Regions from separate parts of the Microbacterium sp. LWH12-1.2 genome, predicted to be linked through region 1. Evidence: predicted binding sites of a transcription regulator. Region 1 holds the regulator's gene; the other holds the start of a gene.
What was found. The regulator LexA, encoded in region 1, represses DNA repair genes until DNA is damaged. The targets are predictions, from matches to a motif close to TCGAACANNTGTTCGA.
Positions count from the first base shown of each region.

Region 2: MRBLWH12_RS05115 (HNH endonuclease signature motif containing protein) is a predicted target of LexA. The motif match lies at 9,130-9,145, and genes of this name have one in related genera.

Region 1 is NZ_JBEGIJ010000001.1:1,545,350-1,556,552, forward strand. It holds gene hisH (imidazole glycerol phosphate synthase subunit HisH) at 1-37, opposite strand, end outside; gene hisB (imidazoleglycerol-phosphate dehydratase HisB) at 34-639, opposite strand; gene MRBLWH12_RS07475 (histidinol-phosphate transaminase) at 636-1,721, opposite strand; gene MRBLWH12_RS07480 (LysM peptidoglycan-binding domain-containing protein) at 1,805-2,167, opposite strand; gene lexA (transcriptional repressor LexA) at 2,452-3,138, shown strand; gene metE (5-methyltetrahydropteroyltriglutamate--homocysteine S-methyltransferase) at 3,220-5,532, opposite strand; gene MRBLWH12_RS07495 (methylenetetrahydrofolate reductase) at 5,554-6,498, opposite strand; gene MRBLWH12_RS07500 (S9 family peptidase) at 6,695-8,566, shown strand; gene smpB (SsrA-binding protein SmpB) at 8,616-9,092, opposite strand; gene ftsX (permease-like cell division protein FtsX) at 9,157-10,071, opposite strand; gene ftsE (cell division ATP-binding protein FtsE) at 10,068-11,138, opposite strand.
Region 2 is NZ_JBEGIJ010000001.1:1,070,841-1,082,043, reverse strand. It holds gene mltG (endolytic transglycosylase MltG) at 1-710, shown strand, start outside; gene MRBLWH12_RS05160 (shikimate dehydrogenase) at 726-1,556, shown strand; gene aroC (chorismate synthase) at 1,616-2,845, shown strand; gene MRBLWH12_RS05150 (shikimate kinase) at 2,832-3,347, shown strand; gene aroB (3-dehydroquinate synthase) at 3,344-4,432, shown strand; gene MRBLWH12_RS05140 (GNAT family N-acetyltransferase) at 4,429-4,959, shown strand; gene MRBLWH12_RS05135 (PaaX family transcriptional regulator) at 4,979-5,758, opposite strand; gene MRBLWH12_RS05130 (GNAT family N-acetyltransferase) at 5,764-6,354, opposite strand; gene MRBLWH12_RS05125 (alpha/beta hydrolase family protein) at 6,384-7,403, shown strand; gene aroQ (type II 3-dehydroquinate dehydratase) at 7,423-7,857, shown strand; gene MRBLWH12_RS05115 (HNH endonuclease signature motif containing protein) at 7,875-9,119, opposite strand; gene efp (elongation factor P) at 9,376-9,936, shown strand; gene nusB (transcription antitermination factor NusB) at 9,940-10,350, shown strand; gene MRBLWH12_RS05100 (DEAD/DEAH box helicase) at 10,398-11,203, shown strand, end outside.

The DNA.
Region 1 (11,203 bases):
CGTAGTCGAAGACGGCGATGCGAGGCGTGCGCGTCACAGTGCACCCTTGGTGGACGGGATGCCATCGACGAGCGGGTCGAGCGCCTTCGCCTGGCGGAACGCGCGAGCGAACGCCTTGTACTCCGCCTCGGCGATGTGGTGCGGGTCGCGCCCGCCGAGCACCCGGATGTGCACGGTGAGTCCGGCGCCGAAGGTGATCGCTTCGAAGGAGTGGCGCACGAGCGAACCGGTGAAGTGACCGCCGATGAGGTGGTGCTCGAATCCGGCCGGCTCGCCGTCGTGCACGAGATACGGACGGCCGCTGATGTCGACCACGGCCTGCGCGAGCGCCTCGTCGAGGGGAACGAGCGCATCGCCGTACCGTGAGATGCCGGACTTGTCGCCCAGCGCCTCGGCGATCGCCTGCCCGAGGACGATGGACACGTCCTCGACGGTGTGGTGCGCGTCGATGTGGGTGTCGCCGGAGGCGCGCACGGTGAGGTCGGTGAGCGAGTGCTTCGCGAACGCGGTGAGCATGTGGTCGAAGAACGGCACGGACGTGTCGATGCGGCTCGCACCGGTGCCGTCGAGGTTCAGTTCCAGTTCGACGGTGGACTCCGACGTGCTGCGGACGCGACTGGCGGTGCGGGGGGCGCTCATGATGCTGATTCTATCGACGCGAGAGCATCCAGAAATGCGGTGCTCTCGGCCTCGGTTCCGGCGGTGACTCTCAGGTGCCCGGGGATGCCGACGTCGCGAATGAGGACACCGCGGTCGTAGAGCTGCTGCCAGGTGCGCTTGGGGTCGCTGACCCCGCCGAACAACACGAAGTTCGACCAGGACTCGTGCGGCGTGTATCCCAGCGCCTCCAGCGTCGCCGCGATGCGATCACGCTGCTCGACGATCTCGTCGACCATGCTCAGCATGATCGCGGAGTTGCGCAGCGCGGCGACGGCCGCCGCCTGCGTGAGCGCACTCAGGTGATAGGGCAGCCGCACCAGTCGCAACGCGTCGATGAAGGCGGGGTCAGCAGCGAGATAGCCGACGCGCGCACCGGCGAAGGCGAACGCCTTGCTCATCGTTCGGGACACGGCAAGACGAGGGCGTCCTTCGAGGAGGGACAACGCGGATGCCGCCTCCTTCGGTGCGAACTCCTGATAGGCCTCATCGACGATGACGACGCCACGTGCGACCTCGTACACGGCTTCGATGACGTCGAGGCCGAGCGGTGTTCCGGTGGGATTGTTCGGCGAACAGAGGAGGATGACGTCGGGGTCGACCTGTTCGACCTGCGCGACCGCCTCCTCCGGCGTGATCGTGTAGTCCGGCTCCCGCACCCCGGCGATCCACCGCGCACCCGTCCCCTGAGCGATCAGCGGATACATGGAGTAGGTGGGCGCGAACCCGAACGCCGTGCGCCCCGGCCCCGCAAAGGCCTGGAGGATGTGCTGCAGCACCTCATTGGAGCCGTTGCCGGCCCAGATCTGATCCGCGTCCAGACCGTGGCCGAGATACTCGGCGAATCCCTCGCGCAGGGTGGTGAACTCGCGGTCGGGGTATCGGTTCACGTCCCGCAGCGCGACGGCGATGTCGTCGAGAATGTCGCTGGCCACCTCATCGGGCACCGGGTGCGTGTTCTCGTTGACGTTGAGGGCGATCGGAAGCGGTGCCTGCGGTGCGCCGTACGGGGTGAGCCCGCGAAGATCGTCACGCAGCGGCAGGTCGTCGAGAGAGGCGGTCACCCCTCCCATGCTAGAACGCTGCGAGCCTCTGTGCTCATCCGGTGACGCCAGGTTTCCCGTCGGCTCACCGGTCCCACCGAACGTCAGTGGGAGAACTGGGCGGGAATCGCGAGTTCTTGCCCGATCTGGAGCATGCCGTCCTGCAGCAGATTGAGTCGGGAGATCTCTCCGATGACATCGCGGGGATCGGCGTCGGGGGCGACGTCTCCGGCGATCGACCACAGGGTGTCGCCCGGCATCACCGTCACCGTCTCGAAGGTGGCGGTTGCGACGCTCTCACCCGAGGCGATCGCACCCCCACCGCTGATCGCTGCGAAGGCGATGCCGACGGCGAGCGGGAGAGCAGCGACTGCGAGGAGCAGACGACGACCGCGAACCGTCAGCCGAAGCCGCGTCGCCGGGCGTGCCGGGATGACTGCCGCATTGCTGAAGGTGATGGTGCTCATCTCTTACTCCCTGTGCTCTCGCCCCGCGGAACGGGGGAAGTTGGCGTAGCGTTCGCATTCTCGCCTCGGCCGGGAGCCGTGAATGCGAAGCTACGTACCGAAGATATCTTCGAGTTCGAACATCTGTCAAGCGTTCTTCGAAATAGAGTTCGAGAATCGGGCGACACGCTCGAACAGATCTTCCACATCGGCCCGATTCTCGGATACGGTTTCGATAGGAACACCCCACCACGGGCCACCGACATTCGAAGAGCAGCGTCGGGTTCGCCTACTGAAGGAGCACCATGAGCGAGAACTCAGCCCCCGAGTCAGAGGCACCGCGAACGCGCCGTCGGAAGAGCCTCAGCCCGAAGCAGATGGCGATCCTCGAGGTCATCCAGACGTCGATCGCCAGCCATGGCTACCCGCCGAGCATGCGCGAGATCGGCGATGCCGTAGGCCTCAAGTCGCTCTCCAGCGTCACTCATCAGCTCGGACAACTGGAGCTCAGCGGTTACCTGCGCCGCGACCCGGGCAAGACCCGCGCGATGGAGGTGCTCATCGACCTCCCCGGTCAGAGCGGCGAGAATCCTGCTGACGCGATGACACCGGTGGGCGATGCGGCGATGGTGCCTCTGGTCGGTCGTATCGCGGCCGGTGTGCCGATCACCGCCGATCAGCAGGTCGAGGAGATCTTCCCGCTCCCCCGCCAACTCGTCGGCAAGGGCGATCTGTTCATGCTCAAGGTGTCCGGCGAATCGATGATCGACGCCGCGATCTGCGATGGCGACTGGGTCGTCATCCGCTCGCAGAACAGCGCGGAGAACGGCGAGATCGTCGCGGCGATGCTCGACGGTGAGGCGACCGTGAAGACGTTCCGCCAGCGCGACGGTCATACCTGGCTGCTCCCCCGCAACTCCTCCTTCGAGCCGATCCTCGGCGATGAGGCCACCGTGCTCGGCAAGGTCGTCGCGGTGCTGCGCGCGGTCTGAGCATCCGGCATCCACTCGCTGGAAACGCAAGAACCGCTCTCCCCAGGCTTCGGGGAGAGCGGTTCTTGCGTTTCAGCGATGTCAGGCCGTGACGTTCACGTCCTCGCGCACGCGACGAGTGGCCTCGACGATGTTGCGCAGCGACTCGGTCGTCTCGGCGTAGCCGCGGGTCTTCAGGCCGCAGTCCGGGTTGACCCAGAGCTGACGCGTCGGGATCTCCTCGACGGCACGGCGCAGCAGCGCTTCGATCTCCGATGTGCTCGGAACGCGCGGCGAGTGGATGTCGTAGACGCCAGGGCCGATGCCGTGGTCGAAGCCGACCTCGGCGATGTCGGTGACGACCTCCATGCGGCTGCGTGCCGCCTCGATCGAGGTGACATCGGCGTCGAGGGCACGGATCGCATCGATCACAACGCCGAACTCCGAGTAACAGAGGTGCGTGTGGATCTGCGTTCCCGCGGCGGCACCACCCGTGGACAGGCGGAAGGATGCCACGGACCAGTCCAGGTATGCAGCCTGGTCGGCCTGCTTCAGCGGCAGCAGCTCGCGCAGCGCCGGCTCGTCGACCTGGATGATCTCGATGCCGGCGGTCTCGAGGTCGGCGATCTCCTCGCGGAGCGCCAGCGCGACCTGGTTGGCGGTCTCGCCCAGCGGCTGGTCGTCGCGCACGAACGACCACGCCAGGATCGTGACCGGTCCGGTGAGCATGCCCTTCATGTGCTTCACGGTCAGAGACTGCGCGTACGAGGACCAGTCGACCGTGATCGGGGCAGGACGCGACACGTCGCCCCACAGGATCGACGGGCGGGTCGCACGCGACCCGTAGGACTGCACCCAGCCGTTCTCGGTGACCGCGAAGCCGTCGAGGTTCTCGGCGAAGTACTGCACCATGTCGTTGCGCTCCGGCTCGCCGTGCACCAGCACGTCGAGACCGAGCTCCTCCTGCAGCGACACGACGCTGTCGATCTCGCGCCGGAGGAAGTCCTCGTAGTCCTCCTGCGGGAGCTCTCCGCGCCCGTACTGCGCCCGTGCCCGGCGGATGTCGCCGGTCTGCGGGAACGATCCGATCGTGGTGAGCGGCAGAGCAGGCAGCCCCAGCGCCTCCTGCGCCGTCTCGCGCTCCTCGTACGAGACCCGCGAGAAGTCGGCGTCGCTGAGCTCGCGCTGCCGGACCAGGCCGTCGCGGACGCCGGGTGCGCTCAGACGGTCTTCGAGTGCAGCGGATGCCGCAGCGAGCTCATCCTCGATCGCAGCGCGACCCTGTCCGAGGCCACGGGCGAGAACGACGACCTGCTCGACCTTCTGATCCGCGAACGCGAGCCAGGAGACCAGGCGAGCGTCGAGCTTGGTCTCGTCCGCGACATCGTGCGGCACGTGCAGCAGCGAGGTCGAGGTGGATGCGGCGACCGCAGCAGCGCCGAGCGCGCGGAGGGCCTCCAGCTTGTCGTAGGCCGCCGCGAGGTCGCCGCGCCAGATGTTGTGGCCGTCGATGACGCCGCCGACGAGGGTCTTGCTCTCGAGTCCGGCAGCTGCCGTCGGCACACCGCCGCGGACGAGGTCGACGGCGATCGCCTCGATGGGCGCAGCGGCGAGCACGGGGAACACCTCGCCGAGCTCGGCATAGGGTGCGGCGACGAGGATAGACGGACGCTCGGTCGCGCCGCCGAGCACCGCGAGCGCACGGGCTGCGGCGTCCGAGAGCTGCGAGACGGACGCGGGAAGCGACTCGCTGACCAGCGCGGGCTCGTCGAGCTGCACCCATTCGGCGCCGGCATCCTTCAGCCGCGCCAGGAGCTCGACATAGACCGGGAGCAGGTCGTCGAGACGGGACAGCGGGTCGAAGCCCTCGGGGGCGTCATCCGACGCCTTGGCGAGAGCAAGCAGCGTCACCGGGCCCACGACAACGGGACGGGTCACGAAGCCGGCGGCGACGCCCTCGGCCACCTCACGCACGAGGCGGTCACTGGAGAGCGAGAAGGCCGTCTCCGGCCCGATCTCCGGCACCAGGTAGTGGTAGTTCGAGTCGAACCACTTCGTCATCTCGAGCGGCGCGCGCTCCCCCTCGCCGCGGGCGATGGTGAAGTACGCGGGCAGGCCGATCGTGCCGTCTGCAGCGCGCAGGCCCTCGAAACGGGACGGGATCGCGCCGACCGTGACGGCGGCGTCGAGCACCTGGTCGTAGTACGAGAACGACTCGGGGATGGCGGAGTCGGTGCGGCCGAGGCCCAGTGCAGCGAGCCGCTCGCGGGTCGTCGCCCGCAGCTCTGCGGAGGTGCGCGCGAGCTCCTGCTCGTCGATGCGGCCGGCCCAGAACGACTCGATGGCCTTCTTGAGTTCGCGGCGGCGACCGATACGGGGGTAGCCGAGGATGGTTCCCTCGGGGAATGCAGTCATGGTCTTTCCTTTCGGCGGGGTCTAGTGGCGCAGGGCCGGGAGGATGCCGGCTTCTGCGAGGACGGTGAGGACGGTGTCGTGCTGGTTGAAGGCATAGAGGTGCACACCGGGCGCGCCGCCGGCGACGACCTCGCGGGCGAGACGAGCGGCCCACTCGATCCCGATCTCGCGGCGGCCCTCGGGGGTCGGCTCGACCTCGAGCGCGATGGCGAGCTCGCTGGGCAGGTCTTCCCCGGTGAGTTCCAGCACACGGGCGAGACGGACGTGCGAAGTGATCGGCATGATGCCGGGGAGGATCGGGATCGTGACCCCGGCGGCACGAGCGCGTTCGACGAAGGCCAGGTAGTCGTCGGCATGGAAGAAGAGCTGCGTGATCGCGAAGGTCGCCCCAGCCGCCTGCTTGGCCAGTAGCGCCTCGACGTCCTGCGTGCGATGCGTCGCACGCGGATGCCCCTTCGGGAATGCGGCGACGGCGATGTTGACCTTTCGCCGCGGGTCGACCCTGGCCGCGCCAGGGAAGCCGGGAACCGGCGCTTCCTCGTAGGGCGCTCGTTCCGCCTGCACCCGGTCGATGAGCTGCACCAGCTGCGCCGCGCTCTCCAGGTCCCCGAGGAACGCCTCCGTCTGCCCCTGCGGCGGGTCGCCGCGCAGCGCGAGGAAGCTGAGGATGCCGGCATCCAGGAACTCCCGGATCAGGCGCGCTGCCCCCGCGTAGGTGTTCCCGACGCAGGTGAGGTGCGCGAGCGGTTCGACGTCGGTGTGGGCGCGGATGTAGCGGAGGACATCAAGGGATCGTCCGCCGGTCGATCCGCCGGCGCCGTACGTGACCGAGAGGAACTCAGGTCCGGCGGCGGCGAGCTGCCGCACCGTCTCGTGCAGGGCCTCTTCGCTCGACTCCGAGCGCGGCGGGTAGAGCTCGAAGGAGAACGGCACACGAGTGGCGCCGGGGGTGAATTCCTCGGGCATCTTCTCTCCTGAGTGGCAGACGGACATAGCAGCCGCGCGCGACAGGGCAGGCCTGTCGTTCACGGGCGGGTGCCGGGCTCGGCTGTCGCACCACGCTCGAGGTGAATCGGGCGTTTCCAGCAAGGTAGAACAGCCGACCCGTTCCGCGCACGCGACCACGACACACGACGTCACACTGCCGACCTAAGCTCGATGCATGGCGACTCCGTACGGCTCCTGGCCCTCCCCCTTCTCGGCAGCGGATGTCGCGGCATCCGCCCCGCGCATCGACGGCGCCCTCTTCGTGGGCGACGAGATCTGGTGGGGAGAGTCGGTGCCCGCCGAGGGCGGCCGCGTCACCGTCCGCAGCTCGACCGGCCGAGAGGTGCTGCCCGCCCCGTGGAACGCGCGTTCCCGCGTGCACGAGTACGGCGGCGGCGCCTGGACGGCGGATGCCGATGGCACCCTGTACTTCGTCGATGCGGGCGATCAGCGGATACGCCGGCTCGCACCGGGCGCCGAGCCCGAGCCCTTGACCGCGGCCGGTGCACGGTACGGCGGACTGAGCCTGCAGCGCGGGCGACTGCTGGCCGTGCAGGAGGACCTGCGGTCAGAGCCCCACACCCGCGCGATCGTCGAGATCCCGCTCGATGGCTCGGCGGCCGCAGACGACGACACGGTGCGAGTGGTCGCGAGCGGTCCCGGCTTCTTCGCGCACCCCGCGCTCTCTCCCGATGGTTCACGGCTCGCCTGGGTCGAGTGGAGCACCGATCGGATGCCGTGGGAGCACGCGTCACTCGTGATCGCCGCGCTCGACGCCGGCACGCGCGTCGACGTGCCGACCAACGCCGCACTGCAACCGGAGTGGGTCAGCGATTCGCAACTGCTCTTCGCGGACGATCCGACCGGACGGTGGGGGTTGCAGCGACTGACGCTCGACGGCGCCGCTCTCTCCGCGGCTCCCGAGCCGATCGCGCCGGCGGACGCCGACACCGGCTACGGCCTCTGGGTGCTCGGCAATCGCTGGTACAAGCCCCTGCCCGACGGCCGGATCGTCGCGGTGCGGACGAACGGGCGTGATGAAGTCGTCCTGATCGACCTCGACGGCGATGCACGCCGACTCGACGTGCCCGCCGATGCGCACGTCAGCGTCGACGACGTCTCCGGCTCACGCGTGCTCCTCTCCGGCGGGGGTTCGGGGACCGAGGCCGGTCTGTGGTCCGTCGACATCGACTCCGGCGAGGTCGTCGCCGTCCGCGGCGGACGCGCCCTTGATGACCGATGGATGCCGCCGGCTCGCGCGGTCTCGTTCGACGGGCCGAGCGGCCCGGTGCACGCCTTCGACTACGCGCCGGCGCACCCGGATGCATCCGCCGACGCCGGCGAGCTCCCGCCGTACGTCGTGCTGGTGCACGGTGGTCCGACCGCGCACGCGTCGGGCGCGGCATCCGCCGCCATCGCGTTCTACACGAGCCGAGGGATCGGTGTGCTCGACGTGAATTACGGCGGCTCCACCGGCTATGGTCGCGCCTACCGCGAGCGGCTGGACGGCGCCTGGGGCATCGCCGATGTCGACGACGTGCTCGCCGCGGCGCGCGGGCTCGCGGCATCCGGCGCTGCCGATCCGCAGCGCATCGCCATCCGCGGCGGTTCTGCCGGGGGCTGGACCGTGCTGTGCGCACTGGTGCGGGGCGGGGTCTTCGCCGCGGGTATCAGCCGCTACGGCGTCGGCGACCTGCGCATGATCGCCGAAGACACGCACGACTTCGAGAAGCACTACCTCAACGGGCTCGTCGGGCCGCTGCCGGAACTCGAGCAGGTCTACATCGACCGCTCACCGCTCACGCACGCCGACCGGATCGATGTCCCGGTGCTCCTGCTGCAGGGCGCGGACGACCTCGTCGTGCCGCCGTCGCAGTCCGAGGCGATCCGCGACGCGCTGGCCGCGCGTGGGATCGCGCACGAGTACGTGCTCTATCAGGGCGAGGGGCATGGCTTCCGCAGGGCGGAGACGATCGTCGACTCCCTGGAGCGGGAGCTGACATTCCTCGGACGCGTGTTCGGGTTCGAGCCCACGACCGGTCGTTGAGCGAGGAGCCCGTGACGAGACGAAACGCGTCGATCCCGCGTCGACGCCGCTAGTCCCCGACGCGATTGCGGGTGCGCATGGCGCGCTCGGCCTCGCGGGTGTCCTGGCGTTCGCGCAGGGTCTGGCGCTTGTCGTACTCGCGCTTGCCCTTGGCCAGTGCGATCTCGACCTTCGCGCGCCCGTCGGCGAAGTACAGCTTCAGCGGAACCAGCGTGTACCCGCCCGCGGACACGGCGTGCGAGAGCTTCGCGATCTCCTCGCGGTGCAGGAGCAGCTTGCGGATGCGCTTCGCCGAGTGGTTCGTCCAGTGCCCCTGCGAGTACTCCGGGATGTGCACGGAGTCGAGGAACACCTCGTTGCCCTTGATGAACGCGTATCCGTCGCTCAGATTGGCGCGCCCCTGGCGCAGCGACTTCACTTCGGTGCCCGTGAGCACCATCCCCGCCTCGTACGACTTCTCGATGTTGTAGTCGTGACGTGCGCGACGATTGGTCGCGACGACCTTCTCCCCGCGTTCCCTGGGCATGATGCTCTCCTGATCTGTGCCGTGCGGGCGCACGACAGCCTTTCAGTCTACAACGACAGCGACCTCAGGTGCGCAGCCAGCGACGGATCGCGAACCCTGCGGACAGCGCGGCGAGCACGATACCGATGCCGATGAGCACGGGGACGACGAGCACTGCGTCCTGCATCGTCACCCAGGTGGTGATGAACGGCACGCGGCCGCGCAGGTATCCGTCGACGCCGAAATGAACGCCCGCGACCACCGCGACGCTGGCCAGAGCCGAACCGAGGAAGGCCGCGAAGACGCCCTCAAGGACGAACGGCGTCTGGATGAAACGGTTGGATGCTCCGACCAGGCGCATGATCCCGATCTCCTTGCGTCGCGCGTACGCCGAGAGACGGATCGTGGTGGCGATCAGCAGGATCGCCGCGATGAGCATGAGGACGGCGATTCCGATGGCGATGTACGTTGCGACGGTGAGAGCCGAGAAAAGCGGTTCGAGGTATTGCAGCTGGTCGGCCACCTGCTCCACCCCCGCGACCCCGTTGAACGCCTCGACGAGCACCTGGGACTGACTCGGATCCTTCAGCGTCACGAAGAAGCTCTCGGACATCTGGTCTGCGGTGAAGACGCTGGCCTTCTCCTCGCCGATCTGCTCGACGATGTTGGCGTACGCCTCGTCCTTGGTCTCGAAGCGCACATCGGCGATGAGCGGCGCGAGTGCGTCACCCTCGATCTGGGCACGGACGATCTGCACCTGTTCCTCGGTTGCGGAGCCGTTGAGGCAGGTCGGCGATTCGGACACGCCGGAGCACATGTACACGGCCACCTGGGCGCGCTCGGTCCAGTAGCCGCGCATGGTGCCGATCTGCGCCTGCATGAGGATCGCGGCTCCGACGAACGTCAGTGAGACGAACGTCACGAGCACGACGGAGATCACCATCGAGATGTTTCTGCGGAGACCGCCGAGGGCCTCTGTGAGGATCAGACCGTATCTCATGAGGTCGGTCCCACTTCCTCGTCGTCCGCGTCGGACAGACCGAGTCGATCGGCGACGCCGAGGTCGGCGATGTCGACCTGCGGCAGCACGATCGGATGCGTACGGGGCGCGACAGCCACGGCCGGCTCCGAGACGTCGTCGGGCACGGGAGCGGGCTCCTCGACGGAGGTCTCCGGCTGGGGCGTCTCGGACGGCTTCAGGACCGCGGGTTCCGGCGCGGGCGCCGATGCGGCTGCGCGGCGCTGGGCGCTCAGGTCCTGGGCGAGGGCGGCGCGCACCATCGAGAGGTCGGCCGTCTGGCGCTGCACCTCCTGCACAGCGGTGAGCGCGGCGACCGCTGCGGCGCCGCGCACCTCCTCCGGCACCAGGCGCGGGATGTTCGACGTGTCTCCATAACCGCCGTGCACCTCGTCGCGCACCATCTCGCCGTCACGCAGCTCGATCACGCGGCGCTGCATCTGGTCGACGAATCCGGCCTCGTGCGTGGCCATCAAAACAGTCGTACCACCGGCGTTGATGCGCGCGAGCAGCTGCATGATGTCCACGGATGTGGCGGGGTCGAGGTTTCCGGTGGGCTCGTCGGCGAGCAGCACCTGCGGGCGGTTCACGAGAGCGCGGGCGATCGCGACGCGCTGCTGCTCACCGCCGGAGAGCTCATGCGGCATCCGCTTCTGCTTGCCGTCGAGGCCGACGAGTGCGAGCGCCTCCGGCACCGCCTGCTGGATGAAGCCGCGAGAGGAGCCGGTGACCTGAAGCGTGAACGCGACGTTCTGGTACACGGTCTTCGACGGCAGCAGACGGAAGTCCTGGAACACCGCTCCGATGTGCCGCCGGAAGTACGGCACCTTGCGGTTGGCGAGCGAGCGCAGATCGCGCCCGAGCACCGCGACGCGGCCGGTTGACGGAATCTCTTCGCGGAGAATCAACCTGAGGCAGGTCGACTTGCCGGATCCCGAGGCACCGACGAGGAAGAGGAACTCTCCCCGCTGGACTTCGAAGTCGACACCGGAGAGCGCGGGCCTGGCGGTCCCGCGATAGCGTTTCGTGACATTCTCGAACCGAATCATGGCGATACGAGCCTAAACGCGCCTCTTCCGGTGATCGCGAGCGACACCCCGTGACGTCACCGGTC
Region 2 (11,203 bases), 470 kb from region 1:
ACACGGCAAGCGTGATCGAGGGCAGCACGATCAAGGCGATGCTGCCGGGGATCGCGGAGAGCATCGGCATCCCGCTCGCAGATTTCGAAGCCGCCGTCGCCGACCCCTCCGCCTACGGAGTGACCGCGGAGTCTCTCGAAGGCTGGCTGTTCCCGGCCGTCTACACGTTCGACCCGGAGGTCACCGCCACCCAGGTGATCCAGCGGATGGTCGACCGCACCCGGGAATCGCTCACGAAGGCAGGGGTCCAGGCCGGAGACGAGCAGCGCGTGCTCACGATCGCCTCGATCATCCAGCGCGAGGGCAGCACCGCCGACTTCGACAAGGTGTCTCGGGTGATCGAGAATCGCCTCGAGGAAGGCAATCAGGAGACGCACGGGCTGCTGCAGATGGACTCGACCGCCCAGTACGGATACGGGCTTACACACGAGGGTCCCGTTTCCAGCTGGGACTGGAACGCCGTCGTCGGCGATCAGAACCCGTGGAACACGTACAAGCACGCGGGACTGCCCACCGGTCCGATCTCGGCCCCCAGCGATGCCGCCATCGACGCGGCTCAGAATCCCGCGGATGGGCCCTGGTTCTATTTCGTCACCGTCAATCTGGATACCGGCGAGACGGTCTTCTCCGCGACGTACGCGGAGCAGCAGCAGGCCGAGGCCCGGTACAAGCAGTGGTGCCAGGACAACCCTGACGGCGGCTGCTACTGATGCACGGCGCCTGACATGGTGGATCAGCGCCGTCTCGCCGTCTGGGGTGACCCGATCGCGCACTCGAAGTCGCCGGCGCTGCACGCCGCCGCCTATACGGTGCTCGGCCTGGACTGGGAGTACGGGCGCCGGCAGGTGACCGGAGACGCTTTCGCGGATGAGCTCGGCTCGCTGGATGAGTCGTGGCTCGGCCTCTCGTTGACGATGCCGCTCAAGGAGCATGCGTTCCGCGCGGCCGCGACGCACGACCGGCACGCGGAGATGACGGGAGCCATGAACACCCTGCTCCTGGGCGAGGAGCTGGCCGGGTTCAACACCGATGTCGGGGGCATCATCGATGCCCTGGCCGAGCGCAGCATCACCGAAGTCCGCACGGCGCGCATCCTCGGCGCCGGCGCCACTGCGGCCTCGGCGCTGGTCGCCGTCGCCGAGATCGGCGCCATCCGGGTGGACGTGCGCGCCCGCAGGCCCGAGCGCGCGGCCGGTCTCGTCGAGCTCGGAACGCGGCTGGGCATCGATGTCCAGGTCGCGCCGCTCGATGACGCAGCGGAAGCGGTCGACATCACCGTCGCGACCCTCCCCAGCGGGACGGTGCTCGCGGAGGAGTCGGCCGCGCGTCTCGCTCATGGCGGCGGCGCGCTGTTCGACGCCGCGTACGCACCGTGGCCGTCGGCGCTGGCGACAACGTGGGGGGATGGCGTCGTCGTCTCCGGCCTCGGGATGCTGCTGCACCAGGCGGTGCGGCAGATTCGCATCTTCCTGAATGGCGACCCCGCGCACGTGCTGCCGGATGAGCCGGCCGTCATAGCAGCGATGCGCGCGGCACTCGATCATCCGAGCTCGTAGCCCCGCCGCGGAACGACACGCGGACAGCATCCGGTCGGATCGCATGGGAGACTAGAGCAATGCTCCGCGTGCTCACGGCCGGCGAATCCCACGGCCCAGAACTCATTGCCGTCATGGAGGGTCTTCCCTCCGGCGTTCCGGTGACGGCCTCGGCCATCCAGGCCGATCTCGAGCGTCGCAAGCTCGGCTACGGCCGCGGCTCGCGCATGAAGTTCGAGCAGGACGAGCTCACGATCTCCGGCGGTGTACGCCACGGTAAGACGCTCGGCAGCCCGATCGCCCTGCGCATCGGCAACACGGAGTGGCCGAAGTGGGTCGAGGTCATGAGCCCCGAGCCGGTGGAGCTCACCGACAAGTCCCGTGGTCGTGGCGCTCCGCTGACGCGCCCGCGTCCCGGCCATGCCGACCTGGTCGGCATGCAGAAGTACGACTTCGATGAGGCACGCCCGATCCTCGAGCGCGCGAGTGCCAGAGAGACCGCCGCACGCGTGGCACTCGGCGCCATCGCCCGGTCCTTCCTGGGCGAACTCGGCATCCGCCTCGTCAGCCACACGCTCTCCATCGGTCCTGTGCAGGTGCCGGCCGGATCGGCGCTCCCTACGCCGGACGACGTCGATGCCCTGGACGCCGATCCGCTGCGCTGCTTCGACGCGGCCACCTCGGCCCTGATGGTCGCCGAGGTCGACGACGCCAAGAAGGAGGGCGACACACTCGGCGGCATCGTCGAGGTGCTCGCCTACGGCCTTCCGCCGGGACTCGGCTCGCACGTGCACTGGGACCGTCGCCTCGACGCGCGGCTGGCGCAGGCTCTGATGAGCATTCAGGCGATCAAGGGCGTCGAGGTCGGTGACGGCTTCGAGACCACCCGCCGCCGCGGCTCGGCAGCGCATGACGAACTCTTCGCGACGACCGACGGGATCACGCGCGGCTCTGACCGCGCCGGCGGCACCGAGGGCGGCATGTCGACCGGCACCGTGCTGCGCGTGCGCGCAGGCATGAAGCCGATCGCCACCGTTCCGCATTCGCTGCGCACCATCGACGTCGCAACCGGAGACGTCGCCACGGCGCACCACCAGCGCTCGGACGTGTGCGCAGTGCCCGCCGCCGGAGTCGTCGCCGAGGCGATGGTCGCGGTCGAGCTGGCCAACGCCGTCTTGGAGAAGTTCGGCGGCGACAGCATCCGCGAGACGCGGCGCAACCTCGACGGCTATCTCGCCGGCATCCCGGCAGAACTGCGCACTGCGCCGGCCTCCGAGGCAGCGCTCATCGCGTCTGATGTCGGAGACTGAGCCGCTCACGCTGGTCCTCGTCGGCCCGATGGCCGCGGGTAAGACCAGCATCGGCAGGCGGGTCGCTCGTCGGCTCGCTGTGCCGTTCATCGACACCGACAAGCGGATCGTGGCCGCGCACGGGCCCATCCCGGTGCTCTTCGCCGAACAGGGTGAAGCGCATTTCCGGGAGCTCGAGCGCGCCGCGGTGTCGGCGGCGCTCGATGAGGGCGGAGTGATCTCGCTGGGCGGCGGAGCGGTGACGGATGCGGGGACGAGGGAGCTTCTGCGCCCCCATCCCGTCGTCTTCCTCACGGTGTCGCCTGAGGCCGTCGCCGACCGGATCCGCGGCGGAAGCAGGCCGTTGCTCGCGGGAGACGACCCGCTTGAGCGCTGGACGAGGATCTTCGAGGAGCGCCGCGATTGGTACGACGAGGTGGCGAGCACAGTGTTCGACACCTCTCGTCGCCCGATGCAGCGCATTGCCGACGAGATCGTGACATGGAGAAGAGAGCAGCGATGAGCACGACGACCATCAGCGTCACCGGGAACGATCCCTACGAAATCACCATCGGACGCGGCATCCTCGATCGCGTATCGGCGGCGCTCGCGCCGACCGTGCGGAAGATCCTCGTCGTGCACCCGCCGACGCTCGCCGCCCGAGCCGCGGAACTCAGGGACCGGTTGCTCGCCGACGACGAGAACGGCCCCCGTGAGGTGCTCCTGGCCGAGATCCCCGACGCCGAACAGGGCAAGCGCATCGAGGTCGCCGCGTTCTGCTGGCAGGTCATGGGACAGTCTGACTTCACCCGCACCGACGCCGTCGTCGGTTTCGGCGGGGGAGCAGTGACCGACCTCGCCGGTTTCGTCGCCGCGACCTGGCTCCGCGGCGTGCAGCTCATCCAGGTGCCCACCACGGTGCTCGGACTCGTCGACGCATCGATCGGCGGCAAGACCGGTGTCAACACCGCTGAGGGGAAAAATCTCGTCGGCGCGTTCTGGGCACCGCGTGCAGTGATCGGCGATCTCGACGAACTCGCCAGCCTCAGCGAGAACGAGGCGACAGCGGGCTTCGCCGAGGTGGTCAAGGCCGGTTTCATCTGGGCTCCCGAGATCCTCGACATCGTCGAAGCCGATCCCCGGCGCGCAGTCGACACGAAGACCGAGGAGTTCCGGCGGGCGATCGAGCTGGCGGTCGACATGAAGGCGCGCGTCGTCTCCGAGGACTTCCGGGAGGCGGGCCAGCGCGAGATCCTCAACTACGGACACACGCTCGGCCACGCCATCGAGCACGCCGAGCGCTACCGGTGGCGCCACGGCGCAGCGATCTCGGTCGGGATGCTGTACGCCGCCGAACTCTCCCGGCTCGCGGGGCGTCTCTCCGATGACGCCGCGAACCGGCACCGCACCGTGCTCGAGTCGCTCGGTCTGCCGACGTCGTACCGGGCCGGTGCCTGGAAGCAGCTCCTCGCCACGATGCAGCGCGACAAGAAGAGCCGCGGCGGGATGCTCCGCTTCGTCCTGCTCGACGACATCGCGAAGCCCACGATCCTGCAGGCGCCGGATGAATCCCTGATGTTCGCGGCCTACCAGGAGGTCGGTGCGTGAGTTTCACCGTTCGTCGCGTCCGCGCTGACGAATGGGAGAAGGTGCGCGACCTGCGCCTGGATGCCGTGCGGGATCCGGCCGCCGCGATCGCGTTCCTGCATTCCTACACCGCCGAGGCTGCGCATCCGGACGAGTTCTGGCAGGAGCGTACCGCTGGCAACGCGGCCGGTGACTCGGTCGCCCAGTTCGTCGCGGAGGCGGAGGGGGAGTGGATCGGCACCGTCACGGTTCTCCGTTGGCGCCCGGGAGCGACCGACCATCATGCGCGTGCGGTGCTCGAAGCGCGTGGTGATGTGGTGGGCGTGTACGTGCGCCCCGGGCATCGCGGAGCCGGAACGGTCGATGCACTGCTCGATGCGGCGGCCGAGTGGGTGCGCGCCTTCGGCGACCCCGCGCTGACCCTCGACGTGCACGTGGACAATGCCCGCGCTCAGGGAGCGTATCGGCGCGCCGGATTCGTCGATACGGGTCTGCGTTTCACCGGTGTGATCGGCCCGGAACTGGAGATGCGACGCGCTCTCGATTGATCCGGCGCGGAGCGCTGGACTACGGAATGAGCCATCCCTCATAGACGGAGGCGGTGTCCGCCTGGCTGGCGGCGTCGTTCCAATGGATCAGCCACTGGCGGCGCACCTCGGTCGGTGGCCATGGCGTGTCTCTGAGCTCTGGCGGAATGAGCGGGTCGTCCCGGAGGGCGCGGTCGAGAGCGTCGGCGAGCCGGAGCTGCCGGACGAGCGCCGGCAACGACGCGTCATCGCGCTCGATCTCAGTGCCGAGCGCCGCGTATGCGTCGAGGGTCGGCGCCGCGTCCCATAGGGACGAAGCGATCTCTCTTGATCCGGTCAGGCCCCGAATCGCCAGCTGCTCGGCAACAGCGGTGACGAGGTACGGCGTGGCATCGGACGACAGGAGCCCTGTCAGGTCATGCGGGCTGGCGTAGAGCCCGGTCGAGATCGGGGCGGCTCCCAACCCGAGCAGGTCTCGACGCAACGAATCGCGAATCGCCCGCTCGCTCTCCGGTGCACTGATCGCCATGAGATGCCAGTGTCCGTTCCACGGCGCTCGCCCTGCGTCCTGTTCGAATGCGAGGTTGAGCCCGACTCGATCGCGATGCACGCGCCGTTGTCCCTCATCGGTCAAGAAGATCGCTCCTGAGCGTCCGCGTCCCCGCTGCTCGATGTCGCCGCTGCCGATGAGGCGTCGAAGTGCGAGGCGGACGGGCTGGTCATCGACCCCCAGCTGGTTGGCGGTGTCGTAGATGACGGCCAGGCTCACGTCGCCGTCGAGGGGGAGGAACGCCTCGATGATCGTACGAGGTGCGATCATCGAGTTCACGCGAGTACCGCCTTCTCCATGACGGTGTACCGTTCGAACCCGTAGACGTAACCGAGCAGTCCCAGGGAACCGGTATCGGTGGGCGAGAACCCTTGACGCCGGTACAGTTCCTCGGCGCGGACATTCGAGTCGATCACGGACAGCTGCACTGATCGCAACCGGCGCTGGCGTGCGGCCTCGACGGCAGCCGCGAGCAGCGCTGTTCCCGTCCCCTCACCGCGGCGCGCCGAATCGACGCAGATCCCGTCGAGAACCAGCGTGTGGTCTTTGCTGTTTCGTGCCAGCACGCTCAGGACGAGGGACGCACGAATGGCTTGCCAGGTCGGCAACAGGTGGCGAAGCAGCGCCCAGGACAGATTCGCGGGGCCGAGCCCCGTCTCGAAGAAGCCGCACACCCCGGTGATGACGCCCTCGGTGCGCGCAACGAGCATGCGGTCCGGACGCATTGCGGCCTGCACGACGCGTCTACCGTTGTCGTCGCTCGTGAATGCCGGACGGAGCTTCCGATGAAACGCCTCCCAGTAGAGCGCGCCGACTTCAGCACGTTCGTATTCTTGGAAGCCGAGGGCGATCTGGTGTGCCTGCATGGCACCAATCTATCATGTACGCTACGACCGTGCATAGAAAGACCCTTAAGCGACTCGCCCTTTCCATCGCCGTCGTCGCTGCGATCATCGTCGCGGCTGTCGGAGTTGCCGCCGTGGGGAATGACTATCGCTTCACACAGACCGCGGTGCAGATTCCGATGGGTGTCGGGCACCTCGAAGGGGTCCTGACGACGCCGCGACAAGGCGAGGCGAAAGGACTCGTCGTCGTGGTCCACGGCGACGCTGCAGTGGAGGCGACACAGGACGGCCTCTACTTCCCGTGGTTCGAAGGTGCAGCGGATGCGGGATGGGCCACGTTGTCGTGGAGCAAACCCGGGGTCGGAGGATCCAGCGGAAACTGGCTGGACCAATCCATGGATGACCGTGCGGCGGAAGTCAGCGCAGCGATCGACTGGGCGCTGGGAGAGCAGCAGGTGCCCACCGACCGCATAATTCTCTGGGGCGCGAGCCAAGCAGGCTGGGTGGTTCCGAAGGTCGTCGCCGAACGCGACGACATCGATGGCGTTGTCGCCGTGGGCACGGCGATCAACTGGCTGTCGCAGGGACGCTACAACCTCCTCGCCGAGCTTGATCGCCGAGGAGCGACGACGGCGGAGCGCGACCAGGCGATCGCAGAAAGTGATCGAGTGCGCGAACTGCTCGCAAGAGGCGCGAGCTACGACGAGTATCTGGCGGTCACGACGGAGCAGTCGCCGATGTCGGCCGATCGGTGGGCATTCGTCGGACGCAACGCGAAGGCCGATGCCACGGACGATCTTCGCGCGGCAGCCACGCGCGAGATCCCCGTTCTCCTCATGGTCGGCCTGCATGATCGGAACGTCGACGTCGGCGAGACCGAAAAGGTCTATCGTGACGTCTTCGGCACAGCGCTGACAGTGAAATCCTTCGACTCCGCGCATTCCATGGCGAGGCCCATCGTCGAAGACAACGCCGTCGTGGGCACGACCGTCGGGCTCCTCTGGCCTCGCGCGCTCCTCGCGCCGGACGTCATCGACGGGTACCGCGACTTCCTGCGAGAGATCGGCTGATAGTGTGCCGGACGTGACGATGCCCCACCGCCTGCTCCTGGTCAATGGCCCGAACCTCAACCTGCTCGGCACGCGTGAGCCCGAGGTCTACGGCACGGCCACCCTCGCCGATGTCGAACGACTCACGACGGATGCGGCGGCCGCGCTCGGATTCGAGGTGCGTGCCATCCAGAGCAACCACGAGGGCGTGCTCATCGACGCCATCCACGCGGCGCGCGAGGATTGCGCCGGAATCATCATCAATCCGGGCGGCCTCACGCACACGTCTGTTGCGCTGCGCGATGCGCTCACGGGTATCGGGCGCCCATTCGCAGAGGTGCACATCTCCGACGTGTACAAGCGCGAGGAGTTCCGGCATCACTCCTACCTGCATGACGTTGCAGCGGTGCGCGTGATCGGTCGGGGCGTCGACGGCTACGCGGATGCCGTGCGCGAACTGGTCGCTCAGCTGTAGAACCGCGGAACGCCAGGTCAGAACGGCGGGGGAGAGTTGCTCACGAAGCCGGTGGGCGTGGTGACTTCCACGGTGCGGTCGGGGCGGGTGCGGTAGACGGCTCGGGTGCGATGTCGGTGCTTGTGGTCTCGTGGGCAGAGCGGCCGGAGATCGTCGAGATTCGTCAGCCCGCCGTGCGCCCATGGCCTGTCGTGGTCGAGGTCGGCATCGACGGCGAGCCGGGAGCATCCGTCGCGGGAGCAGGTGCCGTGTTGGAGGATCAGCCAGTCCCGTTGCGCTCGTGTCGGACGGTATGTGCGGCGATCCATGTCGATGACCACGCCCTTGATCGGGTCGGTGATCACACGGTGGAACGTCGGGTTGTCGAGGAAGAGCTGTTTCGCGGTGAGGGGGTCGATGGCGTCGCCGCCGAGGACCGTGGCTTGTTCGACCGGAACCGGTTCGCCGGCGAGGAGCTGCACGGGCACGGTGATGAAGAGCTTCGTCTTCACTGCGGTCGCGGTGCCCTTGCCTGTGAGCCAGGAGATGAACAGATCGGCGCGGATCTGATCCCGCGTGCGCCCCTCGCGCTTGTCTTTCTGCATGTGCTTCGCCGTGGCGGTGAGGCGCCCCATCGCAGCGACGGCTTCATGGGTGGGCACCAGTGCTCCGAGCCACGACATGCCATCGCTGTCGGGCGTGCGAACGACTTTGCGGTCGGCCATCGCCCTGGTGTGACGACGCGCGGCCAGGTCTCCGCTGATCACGTCGATCAGTCTCTTCACCCGGCGGCGGAACACTTCCGGCGGGCAGGTGAGCACCCATTCGGCGGCAGCATGGTCGACCTTCGCGAACACCGCGGCCGCAGCATCCCGCACCTCTTCCGGGGCATCCACGGGCGGGACGACGAAGTGGAGCAGGGTGACCACCTGGCGGACGGCCGCCATCGAGGCGAACCCAGTGCGCGCCTGCGCCCACACCTCGGGGAGGTGCCGCATCGCCCACCGCGTGGTCGACTGCACCTCCCGCACCTGATCCTCAGACAGACGCAACCGCAGCGCGATGTCGAGCATCGCCGAACGCTCCGCCATCGCGGGATCCGCATCATGGGCGTAGATCTCGGGATGCCGGCGCGCCAAATCCAACGCCTCCACGATCCGTTCACCTCGCAGTGATGCCTGCCGGTTCACTTCGTTGTCCGTGCAGGTCAGATCGTCCAGCAGCACCGCGACGACATCGCCCGCCGTGCGCGGCATGGGGGTGAAGTCGTCGACGAGTTCCATGCCCCCATTCTAGAACAAAGCTTCGAAAGTGGCAACAGTTTGAACCGCTGATCGGGAGTAATTCCGAGGGGGACACCGACGAAGGAGCGTACGCACTCGCGGCCCACCCAGCCTCCGTTCCCGACGCGGAAACCCCGGATGACATCGAAAGAAGTCGGCCCCCGCACAGCCATCCCGTAGAATCGACTGTCGGTCCTTCCTGACCCGGTTGCAGGGCGACCCGCGGACAACCACACACGAACGGAACTCTCAGCGCATGGCATCTACCGCAGACATCAAGAACGGCGTCGTCCTCAGCATCGATGGACAGCTGTGGAACGTCATCGAGTTCCAGCACGTCAAGCCCGGAAAGGGCGGCGCGTTCGTCCGCACGAAGCTCAAGAACGTCATCTCAGGCAAGGTCGTCGACCGCACCTACAACGCCGGCGCGAAGATCGAGATCGAGAACGTCGACCGCCGCGACTTCACGTACCTGTACGCCGACGGCGACGGCTTCGTATTCATGGACACGTCGGACTACGACCAGATCACGGTACCCGGGCCGACTGTCGGCGACGCGAAGAACTTCCTGCTCGAGAACCAGCAGGTGACCATCGCGCTCAACAACGGCAACCCGCTCTACATCGACCTGCCGGCATCCGTCATCCTCGAGGTGACGTACACCGAGCCGGGCCTCCAGGGCGACCGCTCCTCGGCCGGCACCAAGCCCGCCACGGTCGAGACCGGCTACGAGATGCAGGTTCCGCTGTTCGTCGAGACCGGAACGAAGATCAAGGTCGACACCCGCACCGGTGACTACCTCGGTCGCGAGAAGTAAGGCGTGGGCGCTCGTACGAAGGCGCGCAAGCGCGCACTCGACATCCTCTTCTCCGCCGATGTCCGAGGCGACGACGTCGCCGTGGCTCTCGCCGCCGAAGCCAAGCGCGCTGTCAGCGAACCCGCCCGCGAGGGGTCGTGGCTGTACGCCCGCGAGGTCGTCGACGGCATCATCGACCACAGCGACGAGATCGACGAGCTGATCACCACGCACAGCCGTGACTGGAAGCTCGAGCGGATGCCCGCGGTTGACCGCGCGCTGCTGCGGATCGGCACCTGGGAGATCATCTACAACGCCGAGGTGCCCACCGCGGTCGCCATCGACGAGGCCGTCGAGCTCGCCAAAGAGTTCTCCACCGACGATTCCGGCGCCTTCGTGCACGGTGTGCTCGCCCGGGTGGCTCGCGCCGCCTGAGCGGACACCGCAATCCGGATGTCGGATGCGGTGGGGAGGATGAAACCATGTCCGCACCCCACGTCGATCTCCGAGATCTCCTGCGGATCACGGATGCCGGCGGCTACAAGCGCGGGCTCGCGTACTTCCGCGAGGGGAACGTGCTCCGGGTCGTCTGGGATGAAGAGACCCAGCAACTCGGTGCACAGGTGCGCGGAAGCCACGACACTCCGTACCGCACAGAGGTGCGTTTCTCACCGACCGGCGGCAAGAGGGCGATCCGATCGACGTCGTGCACCTGCCCGCTGCGCTCCGGGTGCAAGCACGTCGTGGCGACGCTGCTGTCGTCGAACACAGGGGCCGACGCGGACCGCGCTGCGGCGCTGACGGTACCGCCTTCGCAGCCTCCGCAGCCCTCCGCACCCGCCTGGAAGTCGCTCCTCGGCCGCACGGCGGTCGATCGAACCGTGCCTCTCGCCCTCGGCGTCGAGCTGCGTCACCGCGCGGCCAAAGGCGACAACCACTGGGCACCGCGTCCGGTGAGGTCCGCCACCGCGCGAGACGTCGCGAAGGCGGAAGGGGAGCTCCTCCTCGGCATCCGTCCGCTGATGCGGAGCAATTCGACCGGCGCCTGGATCCAAGGCCATGCCGCGTGGGACGTCGTGCGTCGTGATGCGATCCAGTTCGGTCGGACTCAGACCCGCTGGTTCGCCGACCTCCTCAGCATCGCCCGTGATTCGCTGCTCTCCGGAAACGCCGGTGAATGGCTGATCGTGGATCAGATCGAATCCAATCTGCTCTGGGCGCACCTTCGCGCAGGATCGGCCGCCGGTATCCGGCTGGTACCGAGCCTGAAGAGCACGACGGTGGCCAT